Regions from separate parts of the Halobacillus ihumii genome, predicted to be linked through region 1. Evidence: predicted binding sites of a transcription regulator. Region 1 holds the regulator's gene; the other holds the start of a gene.
The links. The regulator LexA, encoded in region 1, represses DNA repair genes until DNA is damaged. The targets are predictions, from matches to a motif close to CGAACATATGTTCG.

Region 2: the regulator LexA is predicted to act here: its motif matches at 2,702-2,715, upstream of G6R08_RS02925 (YolD-like family protein).

What each region holds. Positions count from the first base shown of each region.
Region 1 covers NZ_CACVAO010000001.1:4,135,763-4,139,675, reverse strand. Annotated here, with positions in the region: gene G6R08_RS20705 (DUF896 domain-containing protein) at 1-56, opposite strand, end outside; gene G6R08_RS20700 (YneB family resolvase-like protein) at 132-791, opposite strand; gene lexA (transcriptional repressor LexA) at 1,104-1,727, shown strand; gene glnA (type I glutamate--ammonia ligase) at 1,816-3,147, opposite strand; gene G6R08_RS20685 (MerR family transcriptional regulator) at 3,166-3,567, opposite strand; gene G6R08_RS20680 (methionine gamma-lyase family protein) at 3,686-3,913, opposite strand, start outside.
Region 2 covers NZ_CACVAO010000001.1:553,632-557,544, forward strand. Annotated here, with positions in the region: gene G6R08_RS02905 (hypothetical protein) at 1-81, opposite strand, end outside; gene G6R08_RS02910 (replication-relaxation family protein) at 95-682, opposite strand; gene G6R08_RS02915 (FtsK/SpoIIIE domain-containing protein) at 618-1,901, opposite strand; gene G6R08_RS22415 (helix-turn-helix transcriptional regulator) at 2,128-2,319, shown strand; gene G6R08_RS02925 (YolD-like family protein) at 2,343-2,684, opposite strand; gene G6R08_RS22210 (peptidoglycan-binding protein) at 2,984-3,913, opposite strand, start outside.

The sequences.
Region 1 (3,913 bases):
TGTTTTGATTTATTGGCTAGTTCATTGATTCTGTTAAGCTTTTCATTAGATAACATTTTGCCCATACCCCCTTACCTGGTATTCGCCATGAAAAACACAAGCGCCAAAAGACCCTTGTTCTATTTCATATATTACCTGTCCTCTTGCTGTTTTTCAAGGGAGACGAACTCCTGATACCTGCGATGAACGGTTGCTTTGGAAACATCATAGCCGAGTCCTCGCAACGTTGCCGCTATTTCTTTAAAAGTTAACTTGTTGTTTCTTAAACGCACCACTTCTTCTATCGGAAAAACAAGCCGTTCTCTTCCTGGAGCCAAGTGCTGATTCGATAAGTTATGACTAGGATCGTATCCTTCCTGGACAGCCTTTCTCATTCCTCTCTTAATCTTCATATTATGTATCTTTCGCTGGTATTCTTCAACGATCCCTACAATCTGTAAAACCATCGAATCTGATTCAGAAATTTGTAATTCCCCTTCATGGGAAAGTGAATAAATACGAATTCCGAGCTTTTGCAGCTGATGAAAAAGGGCAATTTTTGTGTTCCCTCTACCTAACCTTGTCTCATCTTGAATAAGAAGGGCCTCTGCTCGTCCATCTGCAAAATGGTCTAATAAGCGGAAGACACCTTCTCTTTCGATTTCATAACCGCTGGCTTGCTCTTCAATGCAATCTACTATTTCTATGGATTGATGCTCAGCCAACTGCATTAATTCACTCCGTTGTCTTTTTAAGGAAGATACCTGTGCTTCCTTCTCAGTACTTACTCGACAATAAAGAACTGCTTTCATGATGCCTCACCTCTTGATTGAATCAAATCAAGGATAACTTACTTATATACTTGTGACCATAGAGAAATATAAAAAAGCTAAACTGGCCGCAAACAATAGAATATACGTAATATCGAGCTTAGAAAGTTTGTTAAACATATGATCCATCCTCCCGATTAGAACAATCGTTCTTAGAAACGTTTGTTCGCGTTTGTTACTTTTATTATATACGAACAGTCGTTCTTGTCAAGTTTTTTCGAACGCTTGTTTGCGTTTTTTAAAACCGCATGGTACAATGTGGTTACTATAATCCTATGTACGAGGTGGCAGTCTATGAATAAACTTTCAAAACGTCAGCAAGCAATACTAGATTTTATTAAAGAACAGGTATTATTGAAGGGCTATCCTCCTTCCGTAAGAGAAATTGGACAATCTGTCGGCCTTGCTTCAAGCTCAACCGTTCATGGTCATCTTTCTCGACTAGAGAAAAAAGGTTATTTAAGGAGAGACCCTACGAAACCGAGAGCCATAGAAGTAATTGATTTAGAAGAAGACCAGAGCATCCCAAGGGGCGAAGCTTCCTATGCCCCGGTTATCGGTACGGTAACAGCTGGGTCACCAATCACTGCTATAGAAAACATTGAAGAGTATGTGCCTCTCCCAGACTCTTTGGCAGGAGCAGATGAAAATACTTTCGTACTTGTTGTTCAAGGAGAGAGTATGATTGAGGCGGGTATTCTAAATGGAGATATGGTTATTGTCCGCCAACAGCAAACTGCTGAAAATGGCGACATCGTCGTGGCTATGACAGAAGAGGAAGAAGCTACCGTTAAACGATTTTTCAAAGAGAAAACGCATATTCGATTACAGCCTGAGAACGCAACAATGGAACCGATTATACTAGATGATGTTTCGATACTAGGCAAAGTAGTCGGCCTTTATCGCACGGTCCATTAAAAAATCCGGGAGCCGATCAATGGCTCCCGGATTTTTAATGGACAACATAAAAAGCCCCATGAGCCAGGCGGCTTCATGGGGACCATTATTAATAGGTTTGTAAATACTGTTCGCGCTCCCAAGGATGGACTTGCGTACGGAACATATCCCATTCAATTTCTTTAGCTTCAATAAAATGTTCAAACAAATGCTCACCAAGAGCTTTTACCATGACTTCATCAGACTGCAGCTCAAGAAGCGCGTCAGAAAGTGTTGCAGGTAAATCTTTAACGCCGTGTGCTTCACGCTCTTTTTTGTCCATTACATAAATATTGCGATCAACGGGAGCAGGAGCTTCCAGCTTGTTCTCGACACCATCGAGTCCAGCAGCAAGCAGTACGGCCATAGCCATATACGGATTAGCTGCAGGGTCAACACTGCGCACTTCAATACGTGTACTCAGACCGCGCGAAGTCGGAACACGAACGAGCGGGCTGCGGTTTTGGCCGGACCATGCCACATAACAAGGAGCTTCATAACCAGGAACCAGACGCTTATAAGAATTGATCGTTGGATTGGTTACGGCTGTGAAGTTAGTCGCATGCTTCACAATACCCGCTGTAAATTGATAAGCTACATCAGATAGCTGCTCTTTGCCGTTTTCGTCAAAGAAAGCATTCCCATTTTCATTAAATAATGACATATTGGCATGCATCCCTGAGCCGTTCACACCGAACAATGGCTTAGGCATGAATGTTGCGTGTAATCCGTGCTGGCGGGCAATTGTTTTAACAGCTAATTTAAAGGTCTGAATGTCATCACAATGCTTCACTGCATCAGAATATTTGAAATCGATCTCATGCTGGCCTGGAGCCACTTCGTGGTGAGAAGCTTCGATTTCAAAGCCCATCTCCTCTAACTCGAGCACGATATCACGGCGGCAATTTTCTCCTAAGTCAGTTGGGGCCAAATCAAAGTACCCGCCTTTATCGTTCAGCTCCATGGTAGGATCACCGTTCACATCAAGTTTAAATAGGAAAAATTCAGGCTCTGTTCCAATGTTAAAAGCGTTGAATCCTAGCTCTTCCATCTTCTTCAGGTTACGTTTTAAATTGTAACGCGGGCATCCTTCAAATGGTGTCATATCAGGGTTATAAATATCACAGATAAAGCGTGCAACTTTTCCCTTTTCAGATGACCAAGGGAACACAACGAATGTATCAAGATCTGGAACTAAGTACATATCTGATTCTTCAATACGAACAAAACCTTCGATGGAAGATCCGTCAAACATCATCATACCTTCAAGAGCTTTATCTACTTGACTTACTGGTATTTCCACGTTCTTAATCGTACCTAGCATATCCGTGAATTGTAATCGGATAAACTTTACATTTTCCTCATCAATCTTCTTGAAAATCTCATCTCTTGTTAATCCCATGTGTCTCCTCCTATGTCTTTAGTGGAAGAATCTAGATAATTCTCCCTGCCTTATACTAGCCTTGCCCTGCCTCCCCGCGGTGAAAAGTTCTTGTTGTAACATACGGCGAAGTTCTTTGTCAGTGAGTTCATTGCGAACTTCCACTTCTTCACCACTGTATGTTTCCTTCTCCGGCTGATGGGTAAGTGTAAGCACCTGTTTAATTCCAGCCATGTTCACACCTTTTTCTATAAGGTCCTTAATCTCAAGCAAACGATCGACATCATTAAATGAAAAAAGCCGCTGATTGCCGTTTGATCTTACTGGATTTACTAACTGATGCTGTTCATAATACCTAACTTGCCGGGCAGAAAGATCAGTTAAGGATTGTACAATCCCCATCGGGAACAACGGCATGGAACGACGAACTTGATCACTCATCGATTTGCCACCCCCAAAAGAAATTCTACCACTATTATATAGCTATTGTAATTAATGTGTCAAGTTATGTTAGATAAGCTAACATGAATTTGTATATAAAAACTGAAGACGATAGCCTTCAGTTTTTTAAGGATGTTTTGGGTTGGGCAAAGCCTGATTGGATTAATTTTTCTGCAGCTCGGCCAACAGCAATTTTAACGTGAGCATATGTTAATCCGCCCTGAACAAAAGCTGTATAAGGCGCTCTAAGAGGGCCGTCAGCAGTCAGCTCTAAACTAGCTCCTTGTATGAACGTCCCTGCTGCCATAATGACATCACTTTCATAACCAGGCATTGGACTTGGATG
Region 2 (3,913 bases), 3.6 Mb from region 1:
TACATCCTTTAATGTTTTCCGCTTCCTTTTATAATCACCTGACATAAAATCTCCGAATGCAATAGCTTCTGTTTTAGCCATCTGATCATCCCCCTTATTTAATTTCGTTTAATGTGTAGACCTGACCAGGCATATCCTTCATCAATTCCTCCAAACGTGATTTCCTACCTTCTAATTCCGTAATCCATAACAATTCAAATCGAACACCTGACATTTCTTGTATCTTCTTGTATTTATCAATCTTTCTTTTATTAACGATCATTTTTTGAGATACATCAACCTCAACGAATTTAAGAACTCCTTTGCGCTCATACTTTGCATCGCAAATAATGTACATATTTTCTGTAGCTTTTATTTTCACTTCATTTTCCCACGAACTAGGTCGTTTTAAATGAATCCATAACTGGTTACGCAATAGGAAATGCTGGACCTGTGGTGTCTTCTTTCTTACGACTTCACATCCCACCTGGTCCCGACCTGTTTTGTTCAAGTAATAAACCTTTTCCAAACCGTGTCTATAACTTGATAAATACTTACTCATTGACTGTAAAAAACGATTAGTGTTTCTTACCCCTTTTAGATCGTGGAGTACCTGTAGTTGAGATCGCGTTAAATAGTCAAACCTTTTCAAACTCAAGAGGACGTTTTCTACCCGATTCTGTTTGATTGCAAGGTTGTTCATACTCATCATCCTTTCGGGATTTAATCACAATATGAGGTTTTACACGCTCCTGGATCTCTTTATTACTCATAAAAGGGGTTTGCACTGTCTGACATCGAACGTTTTTATATATGGCCCTACCAGGTATCATTGGTAAGTCTTCAGCACCAGCTTGATCTAAAACATTACTCGAAGCTGTTCCGCTATCTAGAACGAAGGATAACCGTGTAGGAATATTCCTTTTTAAATCAATCGGTACAGATCGGCTTGTTGGATATTGGGTTGCATAAACCGGATAGAAACCTGCAGCACGACCTTTTCTCCCAATTTCGGTTAGCAAGTCAATGCAACTCTGATCCCCGGCAATATCAGCTCCTTCATCAATAATAATAAAGTGCCGTTTTTTTATCCCTGCATCTTTGACATTGCTGTACCCCTTACCTATGAAGTCCCGATATACATTTTTCATTTCATCCTGAACGGACTCCAATACGGTTTTTGCCTCTTCTGGAGTGGTAGCAAATCGCTTCACTTGCTTCAAATCTTTAAACTTCGAAAATTCAGCGCCTTCTTTGAGATCAATCAATGAGAAGCTCACATTATGAGGTTGCATAACAATTAAGGTTATAATCATCATGTTTAAATACTGTGATTTACCATACCCAGGGGTACCTGCAACAATAAGAGAATATAGCTTATCGAAATCATGATAAATCATTCCGTTTCGGTTATGGCCAACAGGCACCTTCCAACCTTTTTTTATAAGATCTTCTTTCCAATCAATTTGTTTTGCTAGTGGTTGGTTATAGACGCTGATACGCAACATTCCATCAAAATCGATGCCGATCTCTTTCCTTGCAATCTTCTTATCTGTGACGATCTTTCTTATTTGTTTTAAAGCAGTTTTATCCCACTTAATTTTTAAAAGATCAGACGGTTCAAACTCTAGATATTTAGAGCGCCTATTTAATCCATCCTCTAAGACATTCTTTTTATCAATGATTTCTTTTGAAGACATCCCTAATGGCAGCTGCAGGACATATTCTGTTCCTCCTTCGATTTTTCTTTTCCTCTGGATCCTCACCGTTTTCACTTTTCCATCTTCTTTAATGGTCCATCCTGAATTTGCAAAGATACGTTGAATTTTTTCTCCATCATTTGTTGCTGGTCCTTTTGTTTTCAAATAAGAATAACCGGCCACTCCCGCCATAATAATTGTGGATCCGATCTCAACTAACACCGCGCCACCTCCTAAAGATATTTACAAAGTAAATAGTCCCACTTGAAAGGAATATTCCAGACACTTAACGAACATTGATATAAAGCAGTTAGGAATGTTCCAACAACTTTTCTAGGTTGGTATTTAGTAAAGCATATTCCATTGGAAGCCTGTTTTATTACTTATTAGTTCGAAAAAATTAAACGAGATTGGAATTTTATTTAGAAGTATAAAGTGAGGTGGTATTGTGAAGTGTAGTTTAAATGAACGGATTGATAAAAAGGGATATAAAAAAAAGTGGATGGCTGAGAAAATGGGGGTGAGCACTGCCGTTATGTCCAGGTGGTGCGCAAACAAAGCAACACCTTCATTAGAGAATGCATTGACGCTAGCTGAATTATTGGAGTGTAGAGTGGAGGATTTATGGCAAAAAAAATAAGCCCCGCTGTAATGGCAGGGCACTTATAGAAAGGTTATCTCTAGGATATCATCGAACTTAATGATGATATCTTCTTTGTTTTCTTGATCGATGCAGGAGATCTTCTTTGTACTTGGGTTTAAGCCGACCACTTTTACAGGTGTGCAACTATAATTAAATCCATTATGATGTTTCAATTCAATTGACAAATCATCACTTAAAGCAAGTTGAAGTGCAAAGCTGTTTTCTTCTATCTGTTGCTCATCCGGGATTCTCTTCTTTTCCCTTTCATCCTCTTTCCAGAGATCTTTAATCATTTCAACATGTTCAGGCATCATCAATGCAGTCCATTTTGCCGTACCTCGATCATTAACGTTATCACCCATTTCTTCCACTCCTAACAAGAACGTTTGTTCCTATTATAGCAGAATGACTCTAGATGTATACTCATAAATAAAAAGCTCCCACCCCTTCGATAGGTGAGAGCCCAAGCATGAAAGACATCACCAGTTCTATGTGATGATGGTAAATTAATTATAATCTTTTTCCAAAATAAAGCAATAATTATTTTATGAGTATGTTAAAATGCAGAAAAATAAGGAGGGTGATAGGAATGAAGGATCCAGGTAATCCAGGCGGAGGATAATTAAAAAAAGCCCCGCCATAGTTTGGCAGGGCTTTTGCTTTACTTCATGACTTCGATTAGTTTAGCTCGTGTTTTAGGACCATACACCTCATCAACCTTCAAGCCATAGTAAGACTGAAAACGTCCGACTGCATCGGCAGTATCCGGTCCATACCAACTATCACATCCGTTATTTGGTGCGCCTTTCTCCGGGTAGAAATAAACGCTCGATGTTGCTTCTTGTACCGCTAAGACACCGCTACCGTGAAACATTGGCTCTTTTTCATCATACCAATATGTTTCATGTGGCAATGTTGGTTTTTGGGCCTCTTTTAGTTCCTGAGTGGTAACAGGTCCGACCTTGCCGTCTACAGTAATACCTCTATCTGCCTGAAATTCCTTAACAGCATCCTTCGTCTCATCGCCAAAGTGACTGTCTGCTCCATACTCGGACAGATCGTAACCAAGATCGATGAGAGTTTCTTGCAAGTCCTCCACAGCTGCACCACTATCACCCTTTTCGAGTAGCCCGTCATCACTAGGAGCTGTATAAGTAACGCCCCCTAGATCCGGTCGTTGTCCAGCTCGTAACTGAGAGAGGCTTAATCCCCCGGTCATTTGCAAATGCGGGTTATCTACAAATCCTGACCAGTCACCGCCCCATTCAAACCCTAGTGACTTGCCAATAGCTGCAACGCGGCGCCAGTCGCTATTGACTACCCATATAGCACGTTGTCCATCATTGGACGTTAAGAAGAAGTCAACAGCCAAACCAAAGTTATGATAAGACTCTCCTGGTTCAGCATAGGTCACAATATTACCTGGTGCTGTTCGCCCTTTCGAATACAACCTTGCCTGTTCCGAATAAGTACGCAAACCGTCACTGATTTGCGCTGTAATTCCCTCACTGTAAGCACGTTCAATTGTTTCAATCGCTGCTTCTTTGACGACAGGGTGAACATTACCCATATTTCGGACAGAACGACTAAT